DNA from 2 places in the Paenibacillus sp. BR1-192 genome. Region 1 is predicted to be linked to the other one. Evidence: riboswitches for the same ligand, from Rfam matches in the RefSeq annotation. Region 1 holds a riboswitch; the other holds the start of a gene.

Region 1 (7,168 bases):
TAAATATGAAGATGAAGAGAACCGCCCCCAGCGATGCTCCCTCCGTAATGCCGATGACATCCGGAGAAGCAAGCGGGTTGCGGATGACGCCTTGCAGAATAGCCCCCGCCACCGCGAGAGCCGCGCCGATCAGCACAGCAATGATAATACGGGGCAGCCTTAGCTGCATGACGATGACCTGCTCCATCGGGGGAGCGTCACCGAATAACGCTTTGACGACATGCAGCGGCGAAACAAACTGGCTGCCGGTTCCCGTGCTGATAATCATGGTTGCAATGCAAAGCACGAATAGGATCAGGCACACCCATAGGGTTCTTCGCTCCAGCATAAACGAGACTTTGGCGTTCCGGGAACGGAATATGCGGTGTTTACTCATTGTGCTCGCCTTCCTTTCCTGGCTATGTACACGAAGAACGGCACCCCGATGATTGCAGTCATCACGCCGACAGGGACTTCCTTCGGCATGGCAATGTATCTGGAGCCGAGATCGGCCGTCACCAGCAGGAGTGCGCCAAACACCGCACTGTAAGGTAGTATCCACCGATAATCATTTCCTATTAAATACCGAACGATATGAGGGATGATGATCCCTACGAATGCGATGGGTCCCGCCGCCGCTACGGAGCCGCCGGCCAGCAGGATGACGGCTGCAGCAGCTAACAGCTTGATGAGTGCGGTTTTTTGCCCGAGGCTCTGGGCGATGTCGTCTCCCATGGAGAGGGCGTTCAGATGCCGTCCCAGCAGCAGCGCAGCCAGCATGCCAACGGCCATGTACGGCCATACGGCGGTTAGCTGGTTCAAATCGCGTCCGGCTACCGAACCGACCAGCCATACCAGCACCTGATCGAACATTTTGCCGTCGGAGAGCATGAATCCTTGGGTCAGGGAATGGAAGAAAGCGGCCATGGAAGCCCCGGCTAAGGTGATTTTGACCGGCGTCATGCCGTCCCTGCCGATGCTGCCGAGGAAAAATACGATACCGCCGCTGACGGCGGCTCCGATCAACGCGACCCAGGTAAGGGACTGGAGTCCGCCAATGCCCAGCCAGCCCGATGCCAGAATAATGAAGAAAGCCGCGCCGGAGTTCACGCCCAGCGTGCTCGGCGATGCAATCGGATTGCGCGTGATGACCTGCATGAGCGCACCCGCAACCGCAAGGCATGCCCCCACGGCGACGGCAATGAGCGCTCGAGGAAGCCTTGCCGTGAGAATGATCAGATGTTCGTTGCTTCCGTTAAAGTGAGTGAACGATTCCCATACCTGATGAAGAGGGATGTTCGTTACTCCGAATGCGATGCTGCCCATGACGGCAGCGGCCAGCGCCAATAGCGATATCAATAGTCCGAATACGCGCATATATGCTCACTTTCTTAAGTCCATGAATAATTAAGTTCATATGAATTTTAGGTGAAGGGACGTTATCTGTCAATGAGCTTGATAATCATTCTCACAAATATATTGATATTTTTCACGAAACCCTTTATAGTTTTGAATCAGTGATTGATAATGGTTTTCAAATAGCGGGATATGACACAAGGGGGATTTAGATAGGAATGGGAACAGGAATGGCAAAGAAACGGGGAAGAGGCCTCAAGTTTAGCTTGCTGGCTCTGATCATGATCGTGATTCTTGCGGGGTGCGGAGCAAGCCCGGCGCAAGAAGGGACAAGCAACGCGGGCGGCGACACGACGAATACCGCAGAGGGCAACAGCGGCGCTGCTGCCGGCGGCGAATCGTATGAAGTTACGCATGCCATGGGGACGGAAACGATCAAAGGAACGCCTCAAAAGGTCGTCGTCCTCACGAACGAAGGAACCGAGGCGCTTCTGGCCTTGGGCGTGAAGCCGGTAGGTGCCATTAGATCCTGGACGGGGGATCCTTGGTATCCGCATATTAAAGACCAGATGGAAGGCGTTACCGTTGTCGGGGAAGAGAGCCAGCCGAACATCGAGCTGATCGCGGGTCTGCAGCCTGACCTGATCATCGGCAACAAGATGCGTCAGGAAAAAGTATACGAGCAATTGAAGGCGATCGCGCCGACTGTTTTTGCCGAGGATCTTCGCGGCGAGTGGCAGAACAATTTTGAACTGTATGCCAAGGCGCTGAACAAAGTGTCGGAAGGCGAAGAGCTTCTGGCAGCCTACGACAAGCGGATCCAGGAGTTTAAAGAGAAGGCCGGCAGCAAGCTTGACGAAACCGTCTCCGTGGTTCGTTTCATGGCAGGCAAGACCCGGGTGTACCATACCAATACGTTCTCGGGCGTTATTTTCGATAAAATCGGCATCGCCCGCAACGACATGACTAAGAATGCCAAGGACGATTTCGTGGACGAGATCACGAAGGAACGTCTGCCTGAGGTGGAAGCCGACAGACTGTTCTACTTCACTTATGAGACAGGGGATGGCGGCGCCAACCAGACCGAGCAGGAATGGATCAACGATCCGCTGTGGAAGAACCTGAACGTTGTGAAGAACGGTCAAGCCCACAAAGTGGATGACGCGATCTGGAATACGGCAGGCGGCATTCTGGCGGCCAACCTGATGATCGACCAGCTGCAGGAGTTTTACGGCATTCAGTAAGGAATGAAGACGGATGCTGAAGGCTAGTATCATCGTATAGCGGAAGATGCTAGGAACAAGCGGATAAAGGAGGCACTCCGAAAGATCTGGGATCTTTTGGGATGCCTCCTTTTTTAACATCGCGCGTCGCCAGCATCGCAACGTCGAAGTACCGCCGGTATGCAGTTGTATGTCACATCGCTCGCCAGTACAGCCTAACCAACTCCGGGCATCATGCCGCTAACCATGACCTGTTAACGGACACAGGGTCCCTTATTTCCCTGATTAACCCCCGATTCTCAGATCAAACGGACACAGGATCCCTTATTTCCGCAATAGACTGTCCTTTTGCCATCATATTCTATGAATAACGTATCTGGTGTCCGTTAGCCATCAAAAATTACGCCTTTTCAGCTAAATAACGTATCCTCAGTCCGCTTGTCCTCGGGCGGTCACACCAAGACCAGTAGTCGCACCAAGACCAGTAGTCGCACAAGACCAGTAGTAGCACCAAGACCAGCTGTAGCATTTAGACACGAGAGGCAGCACCAGGCTAGTAATCGCACCAAGATGAGCAGTAGCACCAAGACGAAAAAATAGCAACAAAACCAGTAGTCGCACCTAGACCACCAGTTAACGGACACCAGATCCCTTATTTCCCTGATTAACCCTCGATTCTTAGATCAAACGGACACAGGATCCCTTATTACCGCAATAGACTGTCCTTTTGCCATCATATTCTATGAATAACGTATCTGGTGTCCGTTAGCCATCAAAAATTACGCCTATTCAGCTAAATAACGTATCCTCAGTCCGCTAGTCCTCGAGCGGTCGCACCAAGACCAGTAGTAGCACCAAGACCAGTAGTAGCATCAATACCGTAGTCGTACCAAGAACAGTAGTCGCACAAGACCAGTAGTCGCACCAAGACCAGTAGTCACACCAAGACCAGTAGTAGTACCAGGACCAGTAGTAGCACCAACTATATACCGGATTCTACCTCTAACCCAAAGCTACTCTAAGTTATGGTGTTCTAAGTTGTTTTGGTCAGCAGCCATCCATGCACACCCCTGGGACACCGAATCCACCCATGTCCTCCCTGTAATAACGCTCGCTTCACGGTAACTTTTTACGACATCTTCACCACGATCTCCGCCCCTGCAACATAGGTCATCGCTTGGATGTATTCCGGGTCTTGGGCACGCTGTTCCATTTCCATCGGAGTGAGGTCCTCCATTCGTGTCTGTACCCACCATAAGTTGCCGAACGGGTCCCGTACCCGTCCCACCCGATCGCCGAAGAACAAGGTCGTTGGCTCCGTCACCGAGACCGCACCTGCGGCCAGCGCTTGCCGATACACGTCATCGCAATCCTCAACATACAAACGGAGGTATGCCGGGCTATCCGGCCATTCCGGCTTTGCGTCAAACATCATGACGACGGCATCCCCGATTCGCACCTCGGCATGGCCGATGACACCATCGCCAACATAGACGCGGGCTAACTCTTCGGCTCGAAAAGCCTGCTTGAGGAAATCGATCAGCGCTGCGGAGTTTCTTGAGATGATCCACGGCGTCACGGAGGTGTAGCCATCCGGAATGGGTTTAACCGTTTTCAATCGGTACGTCATAAATACGCTCGCTCCTTTAAATTTCATTTATTTGAATTGTGCTTATGCACTCATTATGCGGGGGCATATATGACAGCTGAGCGTCAGTGTTTCCGGAATGAGTTTGGGGTAGCCTGCGTTTTTATCTTGCGAAAAGACAGCCGCCACCGTACATCGTCACAATCACGCGGTCGGAGGAAGGTTCGAGCTTGAGGTTCCGTCCACAAACTGTTAACGTTTGACACTACCCTCAAACCTATGTACAGTATTAGACAAAAGAATAGGAAGTCCACTAGGGGAGCCGTTGGCGGCTGAGACAAGAGCGTATCTTGGACCCTTTGAACCTGATCTAGTTCGTACTAGCGTAGGAAAGTGGAGCCTTCGAATATGAGGTCTCGGTGCGTTTTTTTGGCGCACCCGGGCTTGTTGACGAAGCCGCTCCAGTTTTCGGGGCGGCTTTTTAGCGTTGTCTGAAAAGTCGTGTCTTACGGACTTCCTGCTCTTCAATATGTTGGAGGTGGGGACAAACATGAGTTTCACGCAAGAGCTCCGTCAGCAGGCGGGAGGCATTTTTCAAGCAATCTTCGATCATCCCTTCGTAAAAGGCATTGCCGAGGGGAATCTGGAGCGGGAGCAGTTGATTCACTATGTGAAGCAGGATTTTGAGTATTTGAATGCCTACATGCGGATATACGGAATAGCCATTTCCAAATCGACCAGCCGGGAAGAGATTGCGGCCTTTAACGAACAGATTTCATTCATCCTGCACAGCGAGGTGCACCCGCATCAGAATTTTTGCGCAGCTGCCGGGGTGACCTATGAGGAGCTTCAAGGATATCCGCTGGCTCCGTCCGCGCATCATTACATCCGTCATATGCTGACGGTGGCGCACGAGGGTAGTTTGGGGGAGATTATGGCCGTGCTGCTGCCGTGCCCATGGACGTACCTGGAGATTGGCCGCAAGCTGTTGAATGAGGTGAAGCCGGATGCCTCCCATCCGTTTTACGACTGGATTTCTTTCTACGGAAACCGGGGGGAAGACGCGACAGCCAAATTCCGCGACCGTCTCGATGCATGGGCGGATCGTGCGACGGCAGCCGAGCGGGAACGGATGAGGGAGCATTTCATGCTGAGCTGCCAGCTGGAGTATCTGTTCTGGGACATGGCTTATAAGCAGGAGGAATGGCCGGTGCAGTTGGAGGCTGCCGTGCTGTAAAGAGCGATGTTCGCAAGCACATGGAATTCCATTATAGCGAAGAGAGGCTGATATAAATGCATTCATGGGAAAAAGAGGTTTCGGCGCTTTTAACGAAGGTACAGCAGACGAGCCCCCTCGTTCACAATATGACGAACGTGGTGGTTACGAATTTTACGGCTAACGGCTTGTACGCGCTGGGCGCGTCGCCGGTGATGGCTTACGCGCCGGAGGAAGTGGCGGATATGGCCGCCATCGCGGGCGCGCTCGTATTGAACATCGGTACGCTGAACCGCGAGCTGGTGGATGCGATGATTATCGCCGGGCAATCGGCGAATGCCCATGGCGTGCCGGTGCTGCTGGACCCGGTCGGCGCGGGAGCGACCCGTTTTCGGACGGAGTCGGCGCTGCGGATCCTAAGCGAGGTGAAGGTTTCGCTCGTGCGCGGAAATGCGGCTGAAGTCGCTCACCTTATCGGGGAGATCCGCGAGATCAAGGGCGTAGACGCAGGCAATAGCGCAGGCAGCAATCATGCCGAGCTGGCCGTGCGGTCGGCGCGCGAGTTAGGCACGATCGTGGCCATTACCGGTGAAGAGGACGTGATTACCGATGGAACGGAAGTGCGCATCATTACCGGAGGGGATGCTCTGCTTACGAAGGTGACCGGCGCAGGCTGCCTGCTGACCTCGGTGCTGGGTGCCTTTGCCGCGGTGGAAGCAAACCTGCTGCTTGCAGGTACGGCGGGTCTGGCCTTCTATGGGGCCGCGGCGGCGAAAGCTGCTGAGCGAACGGCAGATCTGGGACCGGGAAGCTTCCAGATAACTTTCCTGGACGAGCTGGCGAAGCTTCATCCAGGATCGCTGGAAGGGTATGCCGCTGTGCTGGAAGCGGGAGCGGCGGCTGCCGGAGGCACGCGATGAGCGAGGCTCGCATACCCCGTGCCCTGACGATTGCCGGGTCTGACAGCGGTGGCGGCGCCGGCATTCAGGCCGATCTAAAAACCTTCCAGGAACTCGGCGTGTACGGCATGTCGGCGATTACCGCGATCACGGTGCAGAATACTTTGGGGGTTCACGGCGTATATCCGCTGCCGCCCGAAGCAACTGCGGAGCAGATTGAAGCGGTTGGATCGGACCTCGGGATAGATGCATTGAAGACGGGCATGCTGTTCAACGCCGAGATCATTCGGCTGGTTGCTGACCGGATTCGGGCATTCGGCTGGGGGAAGGTCGTTGTCGATCCCGTGATGATCGCCAAGGGCGGAGCGGAGCTGCTGCAGGGCGAAGCGGTGCAGGCTTTAAGAGAAGATTTGCTGCCGCTGGCGTTGATCGTCACCCCCAATATACCGGAGGCCGAAGTATTGGCGGGGATGCGTATCCGCACGATGAACGATCGCAAAGAAGCGGCGAGGCGTATTCATGATCTGGGGCCCAGGATCGTTGTGATCAAAGGCGGTCATGACGAGGGAATGCTTGGAAGCGATGAAGGTACGGATCACGAAAGAGACAGGGGACCGGCTATATCGACGGGTATGCAGCAGGAAGAGCTGCCTCAGTCCGAAAGGACGTACGGTCAAACGAGCACTGCCATGCCTGCTGGGGAGTATAGAGGGGTCCGTTCGCTCTTTTCCAACGATGACGGTAATCCGGAAAATCCCCCGGTCATCGACCTCGTATACGATGGTACGGCCTTCACAGAATTATATGGCAAACGAATCCATACCGTTCATACGCACGGTACCGGCTGTACTTTCTCTGCGGCCATTACCGCAGGCCTGGCCCGAGGCTTGAGCGCACTCGATGCGAT
Region 2 (7,168 bases), 2.6 Mb from region 1:
TTTTATTGGGATTAATTTTATAGGTCAGGACTCGGACTGCATTGCAAACATTTGATATATTGGGAATATACATAAAGCGCTTAAGAGCAAAGCTCGAAACAGATTAGGCATTATGGATATAGGAAGGGTGACGGGTGTGAAGGAGAAAGTGGCATCGACGGAGCCGGCGGTGATCCGGTGGTAACGGCGGGAGCAGGGAAGGTTGCGCTGGTCACGGGCGCGTCGAGCGGGTTCGGACTGCTGATCAGTCTGGAGCTGGCAAAAGCAGGTTATGACGTGGCCGCGGGTCTTCGCAGACCTGAGGCGGCAGCAGAGCTGTTGGCTCAGGCTGAACAAGCAGATGTTACCGGGCGTATTCACATCTTCCGATTGGATATATGTGCCGAGGAGCAGGTCAAGGCTGCTGCTTCGGCGCTGGAGCAGAAGTTCGGCCGCTTGGACGTGCTGGTGAACAACGCCGGCGAGGCGGTGGGCGGCATGGTGGAGGAAGTGCCGCTGGGGGGCTGGCGAAAGCAGATGGAGACGAATTTCTTCGGGACCGTATCGGTGACGCAGCATATGCTCCCGCTGCTGCGCAAGACCGGACGGTCCAAAATCGTTCTCATGAGCAGCATTAGCGGCAGGGTCGGCTTTCCGGGTTATGGTCCCTATGCGGCGTCCAAATTTGCGTTGGAGGGGTTCGGCGAGAGCCTGTCCATGGAGTTGATGCCCTTTGGCATCGATGTCGTGCTGGTCCAGCCCGGTGCCTACGGCACGCCGATCTGGAATAAGAGTTTTGGGGAGCTGGCGGTCAAGGAAGGATCACCCTACAGCGGTCTGCTGAAGGGCGTGCTGGACTATTCCGAGCGGACGGCCAGGGAAAGCGGAGATCCGCAGGAGGTAGCCCGTCTTGTGGCAAGCATATCGTCCATGACCAAACCGAGGTTCCGCTATACGCTGCCCCGAGGCACGCGGCTGACCGCGCGGATCAAGGGACTGCTGCCGGATCGGCTGTTTCAGCGGATCATTTACCGGCTGCTGAACAGGCGGTAATCCTTCATCCGTCGAATGTTTCATGGACTTAGCTTATAGCGCATGCTTGGAAGGCGAAAGGAATTACCCTTTTCGGGCTGTGGAAGGGTGCAGCAAACCGAGCAGTTCTCCCATCTTCACCTTGGAGCCCGGTTCCAAGTCACCGCGGGGTGTAAATGTGCCGTTCTCCGTCAAGAGCACGACGGTAGAGCCGAATTCAAAGTACGCAAGTTCGTCGCCAATGTCGTATTTCTTCACGCTCTCGTCGGCATAACGGATGCTGCTTACGTTCATGGCTCCGACCTTCACGACCGCAACTTCGCCGAATTCATGGGCAATATAGGTAATGAGGCGCTCGTTGCGGCTGAGCACGTTTCGGATATGGGTCATCGCAAAATCGTTCACGGGGTATACCCGGCCCTTCAAATGCTCGCTTTCCGCTTGAATGCCGGTTACCGGGGAATGTATGCGATGATAGTCGGTCGGGCTTAAATACAATACGAATGCATAACCGTTGATATAATTCTCCATTCTCGGTGACTTGGCGAGCAGCTCGCTCAGGGTATAATCCTGTCCCTTGACGCTGAGGATGGTGCCGGCGTTGACGGCGCACATCGCCGAAATCGTGGCATCGACGGGGCTTACCATGGCATCGGCGGTGTCGTCTATGGCGCGCAGGCCTATTTTTAACCGGCGGGAAAAGAATTCGTTCAACGAACGGTATTCGTGGATCTCCTTCTCCGCTTCATGCGCCGGGATTTGGTAGATTCGTATAAATGCAGGTATTAGATGACGGCTCAGCCGGCTGTGGGAACAATGCCCCATGATGCGGGACAGCCACTTGCGGGAGGACAGCTCGGTCATCAGACGCAGCAATTGTTTAGCCATGTCATTCTCCTTTGTGCATAGGTGTCGGCAATAAAACGTTGGTGGAAAAGCCAATCACTCTGATATTGACATAGAATGAGCCGGAAATCAATAAATAGCCATTTTTGAAAAAAGGTTCTTGCTAATTGGGGAACGAATGTGTATTTTAAGATTAACATGAAACCGAATAGGGAATACGGGGGCTTGAGTGAATCAGGCTGAGATTGCAGCTGCTATCCGCTGTTGACCGTTAATCTGAACTGGGTAATGCCAGCGTAGAGAATATCCGACCCTGCCTACATAGGGCCTATTTTTCCGTCTGCGCGTTTTTCCAGACGGTTTTTTGTTGTGTTTATACAAAAATAGCGGTGGAGAGGGGAATGTGTTGTTATGGGAACGTCAGTGCAGGAAAAATTGGGGGTACAGCCTAGAAAAGGGCTGCGTTTAAGCGATATTTTGGTGACGGTGCTGGTATCGCTGGTGCTTGGCGTCATTTATCATTTCTGGGGATCGGTTTACAATCTGCTGAAACCGCTGTTCTTCGAAGCGGATGAACTGTTATACGGCATGTGGTTCGCAGCGGCCACGCTCGCTTACCTGCTGATCCGCAAGCCGGGAGTGGCCATCATCGCGGAGGTGGCGGCGGCCCACGTGGAAGTGCTGTTCGGGAGCGGCTGGGGACTGACGCTGCTGCTGTACGGTCTCATTCAAGGGCTGGGCGCGGAATTGGTATTCGCGGCGTTCCGTTACCGGAGCACCTCGGCGTGGACGGTGGTGATTGCCGGGGCCGGCGCGGCGGTCGGCTCGATGGTGATGGACTTCTATTACAGTTATACCGATGATCTTCAGACCTGGATGTTCCTCGCCAAGTATGGCATGCGGATTCTCAGCGGCGCCGTCATTGCCGGCTTGCTCATGCTGCTGCTGGCCAAAGCGTTGGACCGTACGGGCGTCACATCCCTGCTGCGCCCTGCGTCCAAGAAGGATTATGAAGCACTGGATGATCCGCGTCATGTCTAAAACCGCCGCCCGCTTGGTTTCGTCTTCAACCGCGGAGGCGGTTACGGAGCAGGCCGTGCATGTGGAGGGATTGCGCCTGAAGTATCCGGGCGAGGAGCGTTTGATGTTTAAGGACTTGTCCTTCTCGGCTGCCCGCGGGGAAAAGGTGCTGCTGCTCGGTCCGAGCGGCTGCGGCAAATCCACGCTGCTTCAGGTGCTTAGCGGGATGATTCCCCGCGCCACGGAGGTGCCGATGAAATGCGAAGCCCAGCTGGTGCCTCGCTCTTGGGGATATGTATTCCAAGATCCGGATACCCAGTTCTGCATGCCGTACGTGGATGAAGAGCTGGCCTTCGTGCTGGAGAACCTCAGCGTTCCCCGCGACGAGATGAAGGAGCGAATGCAAGCCGTCCTGCATGAGGTTGGGCTTGACCTTCAGGAGCTGCATATGCCGATCAGTCATCTGTCGCAGGGGATGAAGCAGAGGCTTGCGCTGGCTTCGGCCCTTCTGCTGGAGCCGGAGGTGCTGTTCCTCGATGAGCCGTCCGCCCTGCTCGACCCGGAAGGCAGGGAGCAAATCTGGTCAGCGGTGAAGGCCGTATCGGAAGGGCGTACGCTGATTATCGTGGAGCACCGGATTGAAGAAATGGCCCAATACGTGGACCGCGTGGTGCTGTTCACCCCGGATGGCGCCATTCTGGGCGATGGTCCGCCGGCAGCGATATTCGCCGAGTATGCGCGCGAGCTTCAGGCGTATGGCATCTGGTATCCCGGCGTATGGGAGGATTATGCGGAGTCTCGGGCAGGACGGGAGCTGTTTGCTCCGGTAGACGCGCCAGGCGATGAGCTGGGAAGTCTCTTGCCTGAGGCAGACTCATCGTTTGCCCACCTTGGGGAGCCTGTCATTCGGTTAGATGATTTCCGGGGACTGCGATGGGAGAAACCGGTCGTCTCTCTTCCTTCGGCTGAGGTATATCCCGGAGATTTCATTGCGGTGATCGGGCCCAACGGCGCAGGCAAAAGCTCGTTGCTGCTCAGTTTGATGGGGCTCCTGCGCGCCGAAGGGACCTATGTGCTCTGCGGGGAGGAGGTCATCCAGGGCAAGCGCAGGAAAGTGCGGAAGAAGAGAGAGCGGCAGCTGCGCCAAATCGGATTCGTGTTTCAGAATCCGGAGCTTCAGTTTCTGACGGAACGTATCGGCGATGAGGTGATGTACTCGCTGCTGGTGGACCATATGCCGCCGGAAGAAGCGAAGGCACGGGCCGACCGCTGCCTGGAACGCTTTGGGCTGGACGGCATGGATAACAGGCACCCGTACCAGCTGTCGACAGGCCAGAAGCGCCGGCTGAGCGTTGCCACGGCCATGGCAAGGCAGCCGGCCGTCCTGCTCCTGGATGAACCGACCTTCGGACAGGATGCGCGGAACACGTTCGCGATTCTGGAGATGTGCGAACGGCTGCGCCGCGCCGGAACCGCCATTCTCATGGTGACCCATGAAATGGAGATCGCGCAGCGGGCGGCCACGCACATCTGGGAGATTCGGGAAGGGCGGTTGACGTCAAGTTTGCCTTCCCCGCGCTGGTGTAGCGGGACGGAATACGGACGGGAGACGGGCAAAGCGAATCATACCGATGCGTCGCGGGATACGCTGGCTGCATCCGGTCATCTCCATACGGGGGTGAACGCATGAATATATGGAATCCTGTGCGGATCACTTGGCTGCACCGGGCGAATCCGGTGGTGAAGCTGGGACTGATCTGTGCGCTGTTTTTTATGACGGTGCTGACCCATGATCTTGATTTCGTCATGTATCAGGCCTTTATCTTTATGATTTGCCTCGTGGTGCTCAGCGGGGTGAAGCCGTGGAAGATGCTGCTGTTTTTCATTCCGTTCCTGCTTGCCTTCATATCGTCCGCCTCTTCCATGATGCTGTTCGGTAAGGGGGAGACGATCTGGTGGGAATGGGGATTGTTCCGGGTATCGGAAGAAAGCTTCTATCGGGGACTGCATCTGGGCTTTAAGGGGATTGCCTTTGCGTCAGAAGGGCTGCTGCTCGTGACGACAACGTCCTCGGTGGATTTGTTCTACAGCCTGATGCAAAAGCTGAGGCTGGCGCCGAAGTATGCGTACAGCTTCATGGCCTCGATCCGGCTGTTGCCGATGGTCTGGGAGGAATATGTGATCCGCCGCCAGGCTTTGAAGGTACGGGGAGTCCGCCCGATTCGGGGAGTTCGCGGCATGGTGAACCGTGCAGGCATGTATGTGGTGCCGCTGCTGGCGCAAAGCATCCGCCGGGCACACCGGGTGGCTGCTGCGATGGAGGCGAAGCAATTTGACGGGGACCGGGCGAAGGCCCGAACGTATTATTACCCGTCACGATATTCCCGCTACGATCTTCTGGTCGTCGGTTTACTGGCAGCCGCCGCCTGCTGCGCCTATATGGCGGCCGGATATTTTCCTTGGTTCGGCATTGGCGACGTGCGGTTTGATTAAACCGTTGTTCTCCGGACAAGGGCCTGCTTACGGCTTGTAAGCAGGCTCTTTTTTTGTTGATAACTCCAGAGGGTCTGGATTTTATGCTGATTGAGGCGTTATAATACTAATGGTACCAATAAAGTATTTTCAGTACCAGAAAGAGGGTTTGGTCACTTGCGCGAGCGAATATTAAATGAAACGATCCGTTTGATTCAGCGGCAGGGGTTTACGTTTACGGTCAGTGATCTGGCCCGCGGCCTTGCGATTAGCAAACGGACGATATATGAGCATTTTTCATCCAAGGAAGAAATCGTTGAGCATATCATTGACGGAATGATTCGTCACATCCAGCTGCGCGAACGCGAAATTGCGGCGGACGAGACGCTTACCGTTCTGGAGAAAATCCATCAGATCCTGATCTGCCTGCCTCAGGAGACGGAGAAGATGGATTTGGGGATGCTGCCGGATCTGAAGCGGTCGCATTATCCGCAGTGGGAGAAGCTGGACACCTTTTTCCGGGAAGAATGGGACATTGTCACCGAGCTGATGGAGCAGGGCATGGCTGAAGGCAGCATCAAGCGGATTCATATGCCGCTGTTCATCGACCTGTACCTCGGGTCGCTCCATCAGATTTACGATTCGAGGGCGACGGTGAAGCATCAACTGCCGCTGGGGGAGCTGCTGCAGTCCGTCATGGATATTTTATTGTTCGGCATTGCCGCTGAGAAACGGAAGGGGTCTTGAGATTATGCATTGGGTCTATCTAAGTTTGGCTATTCTGTTCGAGGTGGCGGGCACGCTGAACATGAAGCTATCGGAAGGATTCAGCAAACCGCTGCCAAGCGTGCTGCTGGTCGTGTTCTATATTTGCAGCTTGAGCTTCCTGACATTGAGCCTGAAGCAGATTGAAATATCCGTGGCTTACGCGATCTGGTCGGGACTCGGGATCATGATCATTACGCTGATCGGTTACATGTTCTTTGCGGAGCAGATCAACGGGCTCAAGGTATTCTCGATTCTGCTGATCATCGCAGGCGTTGTGCTGCTCAATTTATCCGGCAGCGCGCATGCGCAGGAGCAACCGAAGATGCACCAGTCCGGTCATTAAGGACGGTATCATGAAATGATTTTCGCTTAAGGGCCGTACTCGTTACGGCTCTTGTTCTGCTGCAATAATGTACTATGCCCCGCTTCGCGTCCGGCTCTATAATGACAAAGGAAATTCCTTTGTTAGGAGCTATCATCATGAACCTGTCTTCGTTTTTTATTTACTGTTTTATCGTGGCTTTCTCGCCGGGACCGTCCAATATCGTCATTCTGTCTTCGGTCCAGAACTCCGGCATGAAGAAGACCTTACGCTACATCGCCGGTGCCTCTATCGCTTTTTTCTTATTAATCGCCGCTTCGGTCGTATTAGGCCAGCTGCTGTCCTCCGGCATGCCGATCATTCTGCCGATCATGCGGGTAGCCGGCTGCCTGTTCATGCTGTATCTTGCGTATCAAGTGTATAATATGGACGTATCCAAGTCCGGCGTTAACCAAACGGCTTCTTTTACGTCCGGATTTCTGATGCAGTTTATCAATCCGAAGGTGGTAATGTTCACGCTGACGGTCATTCCCAGCTACGTGATGCCGTATTATACGGCAGGCCCTGTCGTTTCGGCGTTTGTGGTCGCTGTATCGTTAATCGGGCTGTCCGCGTATATGACCTGGGCCGTGTGCGGTAGCCTTTTTCAAGGAATTATGCAAAAATATCGGAGGACGACCAACACGATCCTGGCTTTGTTTTTGCTGTATTCGGCCATCGTCGTATCCG

Evidence for each region. Region 1 has a riboswitch for thiamine pyrophosphate ahead of tenA (thiaminase II). Riboswitches for the same ligand answer to the same signal wherever they lie in the genome.
Region 2: another riboswitch for thiamine pyrophosphate. It lies ahead of P0X86_RS27810 (ECF transporter S component); the one in region 1 lies ahead of tenA (thiaminase II).

The regions. Positions count from the first base shown of each region.
Region 1 is NZ_CP120718.1:1,449,167-1,456,334, forward strand. It holds gene P0X86_RS06195 (FecCD family ABC transporter permease) at 1-376, opposite strand, end outside; gene P0X86_RS06200 (FecCD family ABC transporter permease) at 373-1,356, opposite strand; gene P0X86_RS06205 (ABC transporter substrate-binding protein) at 1,554-2,579, shown strand; gene P0X86_RS06210 (VOC family protein) at 3,688-4,188, opposite strand; TPP riboswitch at 4,452-4,555, shown strand; gene tenA (thiaminase II) at 4,697-5,383, shown strand; gene thiM (hydroxyethylthiazole kinase) at 5,440-6,282, shown strand; gene thiD (bifunctional hydroxymethylpyrimidine kinase/phosphomethylpyrimidine kinase) at 6,279-7,168, shown strand, end outside.
Region 2 is NZ_CP120718.1:6,067,383-6,074,550, reverse strand. It holds gene P0X86_RS27820 (SDR family oxidoreductase) at 178-1,032, shown strand; gene asd (archaetidylserine decarboxylase) at 1,096-1,899, opposite strand; TPP riboswitch at 2,065-2,177, shown strand; gene P0X86_RS27810 (ECF transporter S component) at 2,269-2,898, shown strand; gene P0X86_RS27805 (ABC transporter ATP-binding protein) at 2,891-4,567, shown strand; gene P0X86_RS27800 (energy-coupling factor transporter transmembrane component T family protein) at 4,564-5,370, shown strand; gene P0X86_RS27795 (TetR/AcrR family transcriptional regulator) at 5,527-6,096, shown strand; gene P0X86_RS27790 (DMT family transporter) at 6,101-6,460, shown strand; gene P0X86_RS27785 (LysE family translocator) at 6,598-7,168, shown strand, end outside.